2 regions of the Agrococcus sp. ARC_14 genome follow, and region 1 is predicted to be linked to the other one. Evidence: predicted binding sites of a transcription regulator. Region 1 holds the regulator's gene; the other holds the start of a gene.
The links. Region 1 encodes LexA, which represses DNA repair genes until DNA is damaged. Its sites were predicted from a motif close to TCGAACANNTGTTCGA; they were not measured.
Positions count from the first base shown of each region.

Region 2: the regulator LexA is predicted to act here: its motif matches at 3,786-3,801, upstream of MKD51_RS14090 (HNH endonuclease signature motif containing protein).

Region 1 covers NZ_JAKUDO010000001.1:2,378,005-2,385,408, reverse strand. The annotation lists gene miaB (tRNA (N6-isopentenyl adenosine(37)-C2)-methylthiotransferase MiaB) at 1-881, shown strand, start outside; gene miaA (tRNA (adenosine(37)-N6)-dimethylallyltransferase MiaA) at 878-1,786, shown strand; gene dapF (diaminopimelate epimerase) at 1,792-2,661, shown strand; gene MKD51_RS11760 (methyltransferase) at 2,645-3,250, opposite strand; gene hflX (GTPase HflX) at 3,278-4,807, shown strand; gene lexA (transcriptional repressor LexA) at 4,903-5,526, opposite strand; gene MKD51_RS11745 (hypothetical protein) at 5,784-6,134, shown strand; gene MKD51_RS11740 (histidinol-phosphate transaminase) at 6,196-7,275, shown strand; gene hisB (imidazoleglycerol-phosphate dehydratase HisB) at 7,285-7,404, shown strand, end outside.
Region 2 covers NZ_JAKUDO010000002.1:174,678-182,081, forward strand. The annotation lists gene treY (malto-oligosyltrehalose synthase) at 1-312, shown strand, start outside; gene treZ (malto-oligosyltrehalose trehalohydrolase) at 354-2,180, shown strand; gene MKD51_RS14080 (DUF2568 domain-containing protein) at 2,227-2,613, opposite strand; gene MKD51_RS14085 (hypothetical protein) at 2,656-3,675, shown strand; gene MKD51_RS14090 (HNH endonuclease signature motif containing protein) at 3,852-5,552, shown strand; gene MKD51_RS14095 (helix-turn-helix domain-containing protein) at 5,697-6,725, opposite strand; gene MKD51_RS14100 (hypothetical protein) at 6,830-7,099, shown strand; gene MKD51_RS14105 (hypothetical protein) at 7,188-7,385, shown strand.

The DNA.
Region 1 (7,404 bases):
TCGAGTTCGGCGACAGGCTGGCCTTCGGCAAGCTGCTGCGCGCCGCGGGCGAGATCGAGGGACTCGAGCGCATCCGCTTCACGAGCCCGCACCCGGCAGCCTTCACCGACGACGTGATCGAGGCGATGGCAGAGACGCCTGCCGTGATGCCGCAGCTGCACATGCCGCTGCAGTCGGGCTCCGACCGAATCCTCAGGGCGATGCGGCGCTCCTACCGCTCCACGCGCTTCCTGGGGATCCTCGACCGCGTCAGGGAGCGCATCCCGAATGCCGCCATCACGACCGACATCATCGTCGGCTTCCCGGGCGAGACCGAGGAGGACTTCGCCGAGACCATGCGCGTCGTCGAGGCGTCCCGCTTCGCCTCGGCGTTCACGTTCCAGTACTCCATCCGCCCCGGCACGCCGGCCGCCACGATGCCCGATCAGGTGCCGAAGGCGGTCGTGCAGGAGCGCTTCGAGCGGCTCGTCGCGCTGCAGGACCGCATCTCCTTCGAGGAGAACCAGCGCCAGGTCGGCCGCACCGTCGACGTGCTCGTCTCGGTGGGTGAGGGCAGGAAGAACGCCGAGACCCACCGCCTGAGCGGTCGCGCGGAGGACAACCGCCTCGTGCACTTCGCACCGGGCGAGCACGCGCCACGCCCCGGCGACGTCGTCACCGTCGAGCTCACGCAGGCGGCGACGTTCCACCTGGTCGCCGATCACGGCCCGCTGGCGCTGCGACGCACGCGCGCCGGCGACGCCTGGGATCGCGCGCAGTCAGACTCCTGCGCGGTGCCGTCGCCCGGCGACGGCGCTCCTGCTGGCGGCCCCGTCTCGCTCGGGCTGCCCACGCTGCGCACTGCGACGGCCCCGACGGTGCCGGTCGCGCTCGGCACGTGACGCTGATCGCCGTCGTCGGCGCGACCGGCACTGGCAAGACGGGGCTCTCGCTCGACATCGCCGATGAGATCGTGCGGCTCGGCAGCACCGCCGAAATCGTGAACTGCGACGCTATGCAGCTCTACCGCGGCATGGACATCGGCACCGCGAAGGCGAGCCTCGCAGAGCGCCGCGGGCACCCGCACCACCTGCTCGACGTGCTCGAGCCCCGGGAGGACGCCGCCGTCGCCGCCTATCGGGACGCGGCGCTGGCAGCGCTGCGCGCCATCGAGGGCAGGGGCGCGGTGCCGATCCTGGTCGGGGGCAGCGGGCTCTACGCGTCCAGCGTGCTCTACGACTTCGCCTTCCCCGCCACCGACGAGGCACTGCGAGCGCGGCTGGAAGCCGAGCTCGAGCGCGACGGGGCCGCGGCGATGCACGCTCGGCTGCTCGCGGTGGATGCGGCCGCGTCCGAGGCGATCGGCCCGCACAACGGCCGCAGGCTCGTGCGCGCGCTCGAGGCCGTGACGCTCACCGGCGAGCCCTTCCGCGTCGGCCTGCCGCCCGAGGATTCATTGCTTCGGCCCACGATCATCCAGCACGTGCGCATCGAACGAGCCGCGCTCGTGCCCCGGCTCGACGCCCGCGTGCTGCGGATGTGGCAGCTCGGCCTCGTCGAGGAGGCACGTGCGCTGCGCGCGGCCGGCATCGAGCGCGGCACCACCGCGCAGCAGGCGATCGGCTACCGGCAGGCGCTCGACCAGCTCGACGGCACGCTCGACGAGGCCGCCGCCATCGAGTGCACGCAGGCCCTCACACGCCGCTACGCGCGCAGGCAGGTCTCGTGGTTCCAGCGCTACCCGGCTGCGCCCGCAGCGGACGCGGCTGCCCTCGCACACCAGGCGCTCGGTAGCCTGGAGGCATGACAGAGCTGGGCAGCGGCGCGTTCGCCAAGGGGCACGGGACCGGCAACGACTTCGTGCTGATCGCCGACCCCGATGGCGCTGCGCCGCTCACGCCCGAGCGTGTCCGCGCGCTCGCCGACCGCCGCTTCGGCATCGGCGGCGACGGCGTCATCCGCGCCGTGCGGGCGGGATCCACCGGCGACGCGGTGCTCGACGAGGCATCGCCCGGCACCTGGGCGATGGACTATTGGAACGCCGACGGCTCGGTGAGCGAGATGTGCGGCAACGGCGTGCGCGTGTTCGTGCGCTTCCTGCTCGAGTCGCAGCTGGCGGCCCTCGCCGATGGCGAGGGCATCGACATCGCGACGCGCGCGGGCGTCAAGCGCGTGGTCCGTCGCGGCGAGCTGCTCTCGGCAGATCTCGGCCCCTTCGAGCTCGGCGGCGACAGGCTCGTCGCGGCGCACGGGCTCGAAGTCGATCGCCCGGGCCTCGACGTCTCCACGGGCAACCCGCACGTGGTCGTCGCGCTGGCGAGCACGGAAGAGCTCGAGGCGCTCGAGCTGCACGCGGCTCCGGTGCTCGACCCTGCTGCCGAGTCCGGTGCCAACGTCGAGTTCGTCGTGCCGGGGGCGATCGCCGACGGGGTCGGCGCGATCCGCATGCGCGTGCACGAGCGGGGCTCCGGCGAGACGCTCTCGTGCGGCACGGGCGCCGTGGCAGCCGCCATGGCCACCAGGCACTGGTCGGGGGATGCGGCAGACCGGTGGATCGTCGACGTCCCCGGCGGCAGGCTCGAGGTCGAGGTCGACGAGCGCGGCCACGCCTGGCTGACGGGGCCCGCAGCGCTGGTGTTCCGCGGCGAGGGGATCGGCGGAGGAGTCAGTCAGGCGCCGTGACAGCGAAGATCCGGTACGTCCGCTTGGAGTCGGCGCGCTCGACGTCGAAGCCCTCGAATCGCTCGACCAGCCAGCGCAGCAGCGAGTCGGCGCCGAGGTGCTTCTGCACCACGAGCCAGGCCGTGGCGCCGGGTGCGAGCCGCGGGATCCACGTCTCGAGCAGCGCGTGCAGCTGCGGCTTGCCGATGCGGATCGGAGGATTCGACCAGATCGTCGCGAATCGGAGCCCCTCCGGCACCAGCTCTGGCGTCGCGGGCGTGATGTTCGATAGACTGAGCAGCTCGGCATTCCGCTCCACGAGCGAGAGCGCGCGAGTGTTGACATCGACCGCCCAGACACGCGCGTCGGGGGAGCGGGTCGCGAGCGTCGCGGCGATGGGCCCCCAGCCGCAGCCGAGATCGAGCAGCTCCCCGGTCTCGGGAGGCGAGGGGACGGCGTCCAGCAGCACCTCGGTGCCGACATCGAGTCGGTCGCCCGAGAACACCCCGGTCGACGTGACCATCTCGCGCTCGACACCGTTGATCGGCACCCGGATCGTGCGGATCGACCTGGGAGCCTCGGGATCTGGGGAGAAATAGTGGTCCGGCACGGACTCGACAGTAGCGAAGGACAGACCATGGCAGAACCGCAGCACGCGGCAGACGGCGCAGAGCACGTCCCCGACGGAGGGCGCGCGACGGAGCGGATCCTTGCGTGGGCGCAGCCGGGGGACGGCGAGGTGCTCTCGGCGCGCGCGCAGGCGCTGCAGGCAGATGACGCCTTCAGCGACACCGACGGCGACCAGCTCGACCGCGACGAGCGTGCGGCGCTCCGCCGGGTCGATGGGCTGCGCACCGAGCTCGAGGACATCACCGAGGTCGAGTACCGCGAGGTGCGCCTCGAGAACGTCGTGCTCGTCGGGGTCTACGCGGGCTCCGCCGGAGACGCCGAGAACTCGCTGCGCGAGCTCTCGGCCCTCGCCGAGACGGCCGGCGCGCAGGTGCTCGACGGCCTGCTGCAGCGCAGGCCGAATCCCGACCCCGCGACCTACGTCGGCAGCGGCAAGGCCGACGAGCTCGCCGCGCTGGTCAAGGAGCTCGGGGCCGACACCGTCGTCGCCGACAGCGAGCTCTCACCCAGCCAGCGACGAGCGCTCGAGGACCGCGTGAAGGTGAAGGTCATCGACCGCACCGCCGTCATCCTCGACATCTTCAGCCAGCATGCCAAGAGCCGCGAGGGCAAGGCACAGGTCGAGCTCGCGCAGCTCGAGTACCTGCTGCCGCGCCTGCGTGGCTGGGGCGATTCGATGTCGCGCCAGGCCGGTGGCCAGGTCGGTGGCCAGGGCGCAGGCATGGGTTCGCGCGGCCCCGGTGAGACGAAGATCGAGCTCGACCGCCGTCGCATCCACACCCGCATGGCGCGACTGCGCAAGCAGATCAAGGGCTTCGCACCCGCACGACAGGCGAAGCGCGCCAACCGCGACCGCTTCGAGGTGCCGGGGGTCGCGATCGCCGGGTACACGAACGCCGGCAAGTCATCGCTGCTCAACCGCATCACGGGCGCGGGCGTGCTCGTCGAGAACTCGCTCTTCGCCACCCTTGACGCCACGGTGCGCCAGGCCAAGACGGCGGATGGCCGCGAGTTCACGATCGCCGACACCGTCGGCTTCGTGCGCAACCTGCCGCATCAGCTGGTGGAGGCGTTCCGCTCGACGCTCGAGGAGGTCGCAGAGTCGGAGCTCATCGTGCACGTCGTCGACGGCAGTCACCCGGACCCCGCGTCGCAGATCGCCACGGTCCGCGACGTGCTGGGGGAGACGGGCGCACGCTCGATCCCCGAGATCGTGGTGTTCAACAAGGCCGATCTCATCGACGCCGACGAGCAGCTGGTGCTGCGGGGGCTGCAGCCGGACGCGATCTTCGCATCCGCACGCACCGGCGACGGCGTCGACGAGATCCTCGCGCGCATCGCCGAGATGCTGCCGCGGCCGGAGGTGCCGGTGTCGCTGCTGGTGCCCTTCGAGCGCGGTGACGTGATCGCGATGCTGCACGACCGCTTCGACGTGCTGCGCGAGGTCTATGAGGAGGGCGGCACGCGCATCGACGCCAAGGTCTCGGCGGCGGTGCTGAGCCAGCTCGCCGAGTTCCGCGTCGAGCCCGCGCGCTGACGAGTGAGATCTCGGTACGGCGGCCTTGCGGCCGCCTACTCGATCTAGCGCTCTCCGGACTCAACGCCGCTCTGCGGCATTGAGTCCTCCGAACGCTACACCGAGCGCAGCACCGCGACGACCTTGCCCAGCACCTCGGACTCATCGCCGAGGATGGGCTCGAAGGCGGAGTTGCGGGGCAGCAGCCAGGTGTGGCCGTCGCGCTGCTTGAAGACCTTCACGGTCGCCTCGCCGTCGAGCATCGCGGCCACGATGTCGCCATTGGTCGCGTCGCGCTGCTGCCGCACGACGACCCAGTCGCCGTCGCAGATCGCGGCGTCGATCATGGACTCGCCGACGACCTTGAGTATGAAGAGGTCGCCACCGCCCACGAGCGCCTTCGGCAGCGGGTAGGTGTCCTCCACCTGCTCCTCCGCGGTGATCGGGATGCCTGCGGCGATGCGACCGACCATCGGCACGAACGTGGCCTGCTCCATGGTGGCGAGCGACTCGACCGACTCGTCGGGGACGAGCACCTCGATGGCGCGCGGCCGAGCGGGGTCGCGCCGGATCATGCCGGCGAGCTCGAGCTGCCCCAGCTGGTGGGTGACGCTCGAGAGCGAAGAGAGGCCGACGGCGTCGCCGATCTCTCGGTAGCTCGGCGGGTACCCGCGCTGGCGCACGGCCTTCTGGATGACCTGCAGGATCGCCTGCTGCTTCTCGGTCAGCTGCCTCGTCATGCCCGCTCCGCTCTGTCGCCGCGATGCCCGCCGGGCGCCCGGGACGGGCGTGTGGGTGGCCTGCGATTGACTGCTCCTGGTTCGAAAGCGTATCCGACAGGACGCCCGAATCAAACGGATGTTCGAGCGTGTCGTGGAGAAACTCCGCGGCAGGGCTTGACTCGTCCAGGGAATCGAAGATAGGTTCGAAACAGAGATTCGCAGGCGGTGCTCCCGGCCGAGCACCGCCTGCGGATCCCAGACTGGAAGGAGCACCGATGACTGCCATCGCCACCGCCACGCCGACTGTCCGCCTGCGGATGACCTCGCGCGGTCGCCGCGCCCTGGCCCTGCTCGTCGCCACCCCCGTCCTCGCCGCCGCCGCGCTCGCCGGAGCTGGTGTGCTGGGCGACGCCCTTGCCGGCGCTGTCGCCTCCTCGTCGACGCAGACTGCCGACTTCTCGTACGTCACCGTGCTGCCCGGTCAGTCGCTCTGGCAGATCGCGCAGTCGCTCGCACCCGATGCCGACCCCCGAGACGTGATCGCCGAGATCGAGATGCTCAACGGCATCGCCGGCTCCATCCAGCCCGGCGAGCAGCTCGCGATCCCGGCGCACTACGCCGGCTGATCCGGCTGCGGCCCGCAGGCTGCGCCGCGCGAGGCATCTGACATCGTCCTAGGCTGGTCGGGTGACAAGCCTCGATGATCTGCCCATCCGCGACGACCTTCGTGGCCTGACGCCTTACGGAGCGCCGCAGCTCGAGGTCCCTGTTCGCCTCAACGTCAACGAGAACGCGTACCGCGTGCCCGAGGCCGTCGCACTCGACATCGTGCAGGAGATCGCCCGCGCGCTGCCCGACGCCAACCGCTATCCAGACCGCGAGTTCGACACGCTCCGCCGCTCGTTCGCCGACTACCTGGGTCACGGGATCGAGCCCGCGCAGATCTGGGCGGGGAACGGCTCCAACGAAGTGCTGCAGCACGTGCTGCAGGCCTTCGGCGGCCCCGGCCGCTCGCTGCTCTCGTTCACCCCGACCTACTCGATGTACCCGCTGCTCGCGCAGGGCGTCGGCATGGAGTGGATCCCGGTGCCGCGCGCCGACGACTTCACGCTCACGCCCGAGGCGGTGCGGGCGGCCATCGCCGAGCACGATCCCGACATCGTCTTCCTGTGCTCGCCGAACAACCCCACGGGCACGGCGATCGGCCTCGACGTCATCGAGGCCGCAGCCGAGGCCGCGCGGGGCATCGTCCTCGTCGACGAGGCCTATGCCGAGTTCGCGCATGACCGCAGCCAGACGGCGCTGACGCTGCTCGAGCGCTTCCCGCGGCTGCTCGTGTCGCGCACCATGAGCAAGGCCTTCGCCTTCGCAGGCATCCGGGTCGGCTACCTCGCGGCCGACCCGGCGGTGATCGACGCGCTGCGGCTCGTTCGCCTGCCGTACCACCTCTCGGCCATCACGCAGGCCGCGGCGGTCGCGGCGCTGCGCCACAGCGACCAGATGCTGGCGCGCGTCGACGAGCTGCGTGCGCAGCGCGATCGACTCGTCGAAGCGCTCGCGCAGCTGGGCATGCAGCCCTATCCCTCTGACTCCAACTTCGTGCTCGTGGGCGGCATCGCCGATCCGAGCGCGACCTTCCAGGCACTGCTCGACCGCGGCATCCTGGTGCGCGATGTCGGGCTGCCGGGCACGCTCCGCATCACCGCCGGCACGCCGGGGGAGACGACCGCGCTGCTGGCCGCCTTGGCCGCGCTCACCGCAGAATAGGATCGAGCCATGGCACGCACCGCAACGATCGAGCGCACGACGAGCGAGTCGAGCATCCGACTCTCGCTCGACCTCGACGGCACCGGCACCTCGTCGATCTCGACCACGGTGCCCTTCTTCGACCACATG
Region 2 (7,404 bases), on a different contig from region 1:
GTGCGCGAGGCGCTGCGCCTGCGCCGCGCGCACCCCGAGCGCTTCGAGGCCTACGCGCCGCTGCTCGCGCACGGCGACGCGGCCGAGCACGCGATCGCGTTCGATCGCGGCGGGGCGATCACGGTCGCGACCCGCCTGCCGATCGCGCTCGCGGCGCGCGGCGGCTGGGGCGACACGACGGTGCAGCTGCCGGAGGGCAGCTGGCGCGAGCTGCTCACCGGCCGCGAGCTGCGCGGCGGCAAGACCCTTCTCGCCTCGCTGCTGGAGACGCTCCCGGTCGCGCTCCTCACCCGCGACACGACGGCCGAGTAGACGCCGGGGCGTCGTATCGAGACCCTGACCCAGGAGACACGATGACCAAGCAGCACGACTACCGCGTGTGGGCGCCGGACGCCTCGCGGATGCGCGTGGTCGCCGGCGATCGCAGCCTCGAGATGGCGCGCGAGCAGGGCGACTGGTGGCACGCTGTCGCGCCCGCGGGCGACTACGGGTTCCAGATCGACGACGACGACGCCGTGCTGCCCGACCCGCGCTCCACCCGGCAGCCCCACGGGGTGCACGAGCGCTCGCGCGTCTGGGACGCATCCGCCCATGACTGGAACGACGCAGAGTGGACGGGCAGGCCGATCGCCGGTGGCGTGCTCTACGAGCTGCACATCGGCACGTTCACCGACGAGGGCACGCTCGACGCGGCGGCCGAGCGGCTCAGTCACCTGCTCGAGATCGGCGTCACGCACGTCGAGCTGCTGCCGGTGAACGCCTTCAACGGCACCCACAACTGGGGCTACGACGGCGTCGCCTGGTTCGCGGTGCACGAGGGCTACGGCGGGCCCGCGGCCTACCAGCGCTTCGTCGACGCCGCCCACGACGCCGGGCTCGCGGTCGTGCAGGACGTCGTCTACAACCACCTCGGCCCCTCGGGCAACTATCTGCCGCGGTTCGGCCCGTACCTCTCGAGCGAGGGGCGATCGACCTGGGGCGAGCACGTCAACGTCGCCGATCCGGAGGTGCGGCAGTACGTGCTCGACAACGTGCGCTTCTGGTTCGAGACGATGCACGTGGATGCGCTGCGGCTCGACGCGGTGCACGCGATCGACGACGAGGTCTCGGTCGAGCGCGGCGACGTGCACATCCTGGAGCAGATGGCGATCGAGACCGCTGCGCTCGCCGCGCACCTGGGCCGACCGCTCGAGCTCATCGCCGAGAGCGACCTCAACGATCCGAAGCTCATCACCCCGCGCGAGGCGGGCGGCTGGGGCCTGGATGCGCAGTGGTCGGATGACTTCCACCATGCCCTGCACGTCGCGCTCACGGGCGAGACGCACGGCTACTACGCCGACTTCGAGCCGCTCGCGGCGCTCGCGAAGACGATCGAGCGCGGCTTCTTCCATGACGGCTCGTTCTCCACATTCCGCGATCGCGACCACGGGCATCCGATCGATGTGGAGCGCTCGCTCTCGTGGCGGCTGGTCGTGAGCGCGCAGAACCACGACCAGATCGGCAACCGCGCCCGCGGCGACCGCATCACGGAGGCGCTCGACGAGTCGCGCCTGCTGTGCGCGGCGCTGCTGCTCTATGCCGGCCCGTCGACACCGATGCTGTTCATGGGGGAGGAGTGGGCTGCCTCGAGCCCCTTCCAGTTCTTCACGTCCCACCCCGAGCCAGAGCTCGGGCGACTCACCGGCGAGGGCAGGCTTGCGGAGTTCGAGCGGATGGGGTGGGACGAGTCGGTCGTGCCCGATCCGCAGGATCCGGCCACGTTCGAGCGGTCGAAGCTGCGCTGGTCGGAGATCCGGCGCGAGCGGCACGAGCGGGTGCTGGCCGGGTATCGCGAGCTCGCCGGCCTGCGCCGCGAGCTGCCGGCGCTCACCGACCCGCACTGGAGCCGCAACCGGGTCGAGGCCTTCGGGGAGGCAGGCGTGCTGCGTCTGCAGCGCGGCGTGCGGCCGCCACCGCAGGCACCGCAGGTCGAGGAGCACGCCGGCGAAGCCGGCATGCGTCACGAGACCGAAGCCAGCCTGCGTCGCGACACCGCAGCCGTCGAGCTCGTCTTCAACTTCGGCGACAAGCCGCAGTCCGTGCCTGTCTCGTGCCGACGCATCCGCTTCCGGACGCATCCCGACGTGGCGATCTCCGGCGAGCTCTCGCTGCCGCCGGGCAGCGGCGCGCTGCTCGACTGAGCACCGCGACGCCAGCAGCCGTGCCGCGCGAGCTGCGCCCGGGCGCCTACCTGCCGCGTTCGCGCGGCTCGGCGAGCACGTCGAGCGTCTCCCGCACCGGCTTCGTCTCGCACACCAGCACCAAGATGGCCGTCACGACCGCGAGCGCGACCGCGGCAGCCACCTGATCGGTTGACGCGAGCGTCAGAGCGGCCCCACCGAGGATCAGCACCTTCGCGACCCACTTGACGGGCGTCGGCACCTTCGCCCTGCGGGAGGCGAGCTGCGACCAGGCGAGCACGACGAGCGCGAACGCCACGATGGTGCCGATGGCTCCCGCGGTGTCGCCCCACTGCGAGCCGATCGTCCAGCCCCACATCGCGAGGATGAGCCAGGCGATGAACTCGACGACGACGAGCGCCGCGAGGATGAAGAGCACCGCCGGTCCACGCACGTCGCCAGCCTCCCATGCCCGAATGAGCATTACCGTGGAACCGTGACCCAGACCGTCGGCGAGCTCGACTTCCCCATCCATGGCTTCCTCGAGACCCGGCGCGGGCCGATCGTCGAGATCGCCCTCTCCAACGCTCCCACGCGGATGGCGCGCACCTATCTGCTCGTGCCGGACGGCGCGGGCGAGATCCCGCCGGGCGTCTACAGCACGGCGGTCAAGCAGGTCGTCGACCTCGACGAGGAGCACGGCTGGGTGGTCGAGATCGATCTCGAGCCGGAGGCGAAGGCTGCCGAGGTGCGCGCCGACACGACGCTCGACGACGACTGGGAGTCCGACGAGCGCGATCTGCTGATCGCGTCGACCCCCGACCGCTTCCTGCAGGATTCGCCGGCCGAGCGCGAGGGCGACCAGCCCGTCAATCCCTTCGGGCTCTGGGCGATCGACGAGCAGGGGATCCCGCTGCGCGTCGAGGCCGAGCTCGACGAGGAGTCGGGCGGCCTGGTCGTCGAGGCGGCGACGCGCTTCGGCAAGGCGCTGCACCCGTGGTCCTACGGGGCGGTGCGCGCCGACTCGCTCGAGATCGAGCAGCATGCGCTCGACAGCGACGACGCGCTGCTCGACCTGCAGCTCTACACCTTCGACGGTGCCGAGGATCGCCCCTACCAGCGCTGGCACGTCGGCACGCGCCGTGCCGTCGAGGGCGTGGCGACCCATCCGCTGCCCGAGTTCGACCCGGGGGAGTGGATGCGCTGGCTCACGCCCGTGGAGGGCGGCGACCCGGTGGCGTTCGGCGGCTTCCTGGCGCCGGAGGGCAGCACGATCGCGCTGGAGCCCGTGATGCCGCAGGAGCCGGCATGGGCAGCCGGTCGCGTGCTGACGATCGCGCGGGAGCGGCCCGACCAGGCGTTCGAGGGGAGCCGCGAGGTGACGGTCTACGGCAAGCCGTTCAAGGAGCTGCGGTCGTCGGCGGCGAAGCTGCGGAAGCGCGCTGCGACGCCGATCGGCCGCTTCATGCTCGAGGCCGAGGGGTTCATGCCGGAGGGCTGGAGTCGACTGGGCTGATGACCCAGGGCGAGCGATGCGCCCGCGCGGGGCGCCCGTCGGATCGGCCTCACGAGTTCTCCACAGTCATCGCTGACTTGCCATCGCGTGTCAGTGCCCTTCGATAGTCTTCGAACAGACGTTCGATGCTGTGAGGGTTGCCGGCAGCCGGCGGGCGCAGGGTGAAGGAGTCGATGATGACGAGGGTCGAGCAGGCAGCGACCGCCGTCGCTGCCGTGCGCGCGATGTTCGCCGATGCCGCCTCGCTCGCCACCGTCGCCGACCACGAGATCGCGATGCTGCTGAGCCAGACAGCCGAGCTGGCGCGGCTCGTCCAGGCGCAGCAGGTGCGCCTCGCCGGCGTGGTCGATGCTCGCTCGGACGGCTCACCCGAGACCGACCTCTGCCGCAAGCTGGGCAAGCGCAGCGCGAAGGAGGCGGTCGCATCCGCGTTCGGCATCCGCGCCCGTGAGGCGAGCGAGCTGCTGTCGATGGCGCGGGCCACGACCGCTCGCATCTCCGTCTCCGGCGGCGACATCCCCAAGCGCTATCCCCTGGTCGCCGATGGACTCGATGCGGGCGAGCTCTCGCTCGCACAGGCGCGTGCGATCGTGACCACGCTGGAGACCGGCGCCGCGAACGCCGACCTCGAGCTGCTCGCCTGGGCCGAAGGCTGCCTGGTCGAGGCCGCGACCGACCCTGAGGGTCCGCTGGCGCCCGAGCTGCTTGTGGAGCAGGCCCGCGCCTACGTGGCCGTGCTCGACCCTGATGGCGTGCTGCCCGCGAGCGAGCGGCAGCGCGCGATGCGCAGCCTGCGGCACTGGCAGCAGCCCGACGGCATGTGGCGCACGCTCATGATCAGCCCGCCCGAGGAAGGCTCTGCCCTCAAGGCCCTGCTCGATGCGCACACCGCGCCGCGCGTGCAGGTGAGGTTCCGCGATGATCAACCCGCAGCGCCGACCGCCGGCAACCCGATGGTGCCGGTCGACGACCGTTCGCTCGAGCAGCAGCGGCACGACGTCATGATGGGCATCGTGCGGGCGCAGGCTGCGTCGGGCAAGGCTCCCCTCGCCGGCGGCGAGGTCCCCCGGCTCGTCTTCACCGTGCAGCAGGACGCCTACGAGGCGTACCGCCGCGGCCTCGACCATCCAGACCGCACGCTCACGATCGAGCACACCCGCAACCCGGTGCCGATCGAGACGATCGACCGGCTGCTGTGCGACGCGATCGTGCAGCGCGCGCTCGTCGACGCGGGCGGCGAGGTGCTGGAGCTCGGCCGCACCGAGCGCCTCTTCAGCCGCGCCCAGCGGCGCGCGCTGGCGGCCCAGTACGGCAGCTGCGCCGGGTGCGCTGCACCCGTCGCCTGGACCGAGGCCCACCACGTCTGGTGGTGGCAGCGCGGCGGCGACACCGACGTGCGGAACGGCATCCTGCTCTGCAGCCACTGTCACCACGAAGTCCATGCCGGCCGCCTCGTCGTCGTCGGCACCCCTGGCTGCTGGCGCGTCGTCCCGCAGCTTCGGCCTGCCGACGCACGCGCTCGCGCCGCTCGCAAGCGGCCGGCCGGCCGAGTGCCCGGCATCGGGCAGATCGCCCGCATCGCGCTCGAGCGGGGAGCTTCCGCAGCAGGCATGCGCGGCGCCATCGGCGTCGACGCCGACCTCGAGCCCATCCCGTGGGTCGACAGCCGCGACGACGTGCTCGCCGCCGGCGCGGCCGCGAACCTCGCCGTCAAGATCCCCGCGTCATCACGCCCGCCCTCCGTTCGGCGACCCGGGCTCATGACCCGGTCGCTCGAAGCACGACTCCACCGTCGGCTGCGTGCCAGCGTGCGGTCGGGCACTCAGGGGTTCGCCGTCGACCACCGGCCAGCTCCACGAATCGTCATGCGGGCCTGAACCTCCGACCGGTCCGCGCGCCGCGTCCCTCGGCTCAGCGCCCTCCGGCTGCTTGCTCGCCAGCGCCGTGCTTGCCCGCCCAGTGCGGGCTCTGGATGATGCCGAGCCACGATCGCCGTGAACACACCCCGACGCGCGCGTGCATCAGCTCGCCATGGCTCGGTCGATGGTCGGGGTCGTCGTGTCGCTCGCCCGGCCCGGAGCGCCGGGGCCGACCGGGCATGCGAAGCGGCGGCGGTAGGCCGACGGCGCGACGCCGAGCTGCCGGGTGAAGTGGTGCCGCAGCAGCGCTGCCGTCCCGAACCCAGCCTGTTGCGCCACCGCATCCAGCCCCAGATCGGTCGCCTCGAGCAGCTGCTGCGCGCGCTGCACGCGCTGCGAGGTCAGCCAAGCCGCGGGGGTGGCGCCGAGCTCCTCGCGGAAGCGGCGGGCGAAGGTGCGCTCCGAGAGGTTGGCTCGACGCGCCAGCGCGCCGACCGTGTGGTCGTCGTCGATGTGGGCGACCATCCAGTCGATGAGCGGCGCGAGTGTCTCGGCACGCTGCTCGGCCACCGGCCCGATGGCGAACTGGCGCTGACCACCGTCGCGCAGCGGCGGCACGACCATCGAGCGGGCGATCGTCGCCGCGACCTGCGCGCCCTGCAGCTCGCTCACGAGGTGCAACGAGGCGTCGATCGCCGCCGCCGTGCCTGCACTCGAGGTGATGGGGCCGTCGTCCACCCAGAGGGCGTCGCGCTCGACGATGAGTTCGGGGAACTCGGCCGCCAGCTCGTCGGCGTGCGCCCAGTGGGTCGCGACACGACGGCCTTCGAGCACGCCGGCGCGAGCCGCCACGAAGGCGCCGGTGCACATCGTGAGCACGCGGGCGCCGCGTGCCACGGCGCGCTGCAGCGCGAGCGCCACGGGCAGGCTGCATTCGACGTCGCTGCTGCACTGCTCGTACGGCGCGACGATGACGAGGTCTGCCTCGTCGGCGAAGGCGAGCCCCTCCTCGATCATCATCGGCAGGCTCAGCCCGCCGGAGATGCGCACGGGGCCGGGTGTCGGCGTGACGACGCGGAAGTCATTGCGCGGCACGCCGCGGTCCGTGCGATCGGTGCCGAAGACCTCGGCGGCGACGCCGAGCTCGAAGATGTTGACATCGTCATCCACGATGCAGGCGATCTTGAGCATGCTGGCCTCCTTGCGATGCTGCCCGACGGGCTTGGCAGGATCTTATCGAGCATTGACCATCCTGCCACTGGTGGCGGGAAGTTGGCAAGCGCACACTTTCTGCCATGGACATCACCTGGATCATCGTCATCGCCGCCGTCGGTCTCGTGGCCGTCGCAGGCACCGTCTTCACGCTGCTGCGAGAGCGCGCGCCGCGCGTGGCAGCCGACACCGAGCTGGTCGCCCGCATGCGCGATCAGGTCGCCGACCGAGAGGCACGCCTGCTCAGCGAGCAGGTCGCGGAGCGCGTCGCAGAAGAGCGTCACGCCCGCGGGCGCGCGCCGCAGCGCACCCACGCCGCAGGCACCGAGCGCCTCTGGGCGGGCGGGCTCTGAGCCGAGCGGCAGCGGGCCCGCCCCGTAGTCCACGGCGGGCTCGGGGCACGCTCGAACTCACCCCTGGCGCAGCACCCCGGAGGAGCGCATGATCATCACCATGGAGCCCAACTGGTTCAGCGTCGTCCCCATGGATCCCACCTGGATCGCCGTCCTGGGCGCGCTCGGCGCCCTCGGGCTGATCGCCACCGTCGTCATGCTCGTTCGGCAGTCGTCGCCGCGCACCCGCGTCGATCGCGACCGCGTGGCCCGCCGGCGCGAGACGGGCAGCCCGCTCGCACTCTGATCCACCTCGCGCGACGGCG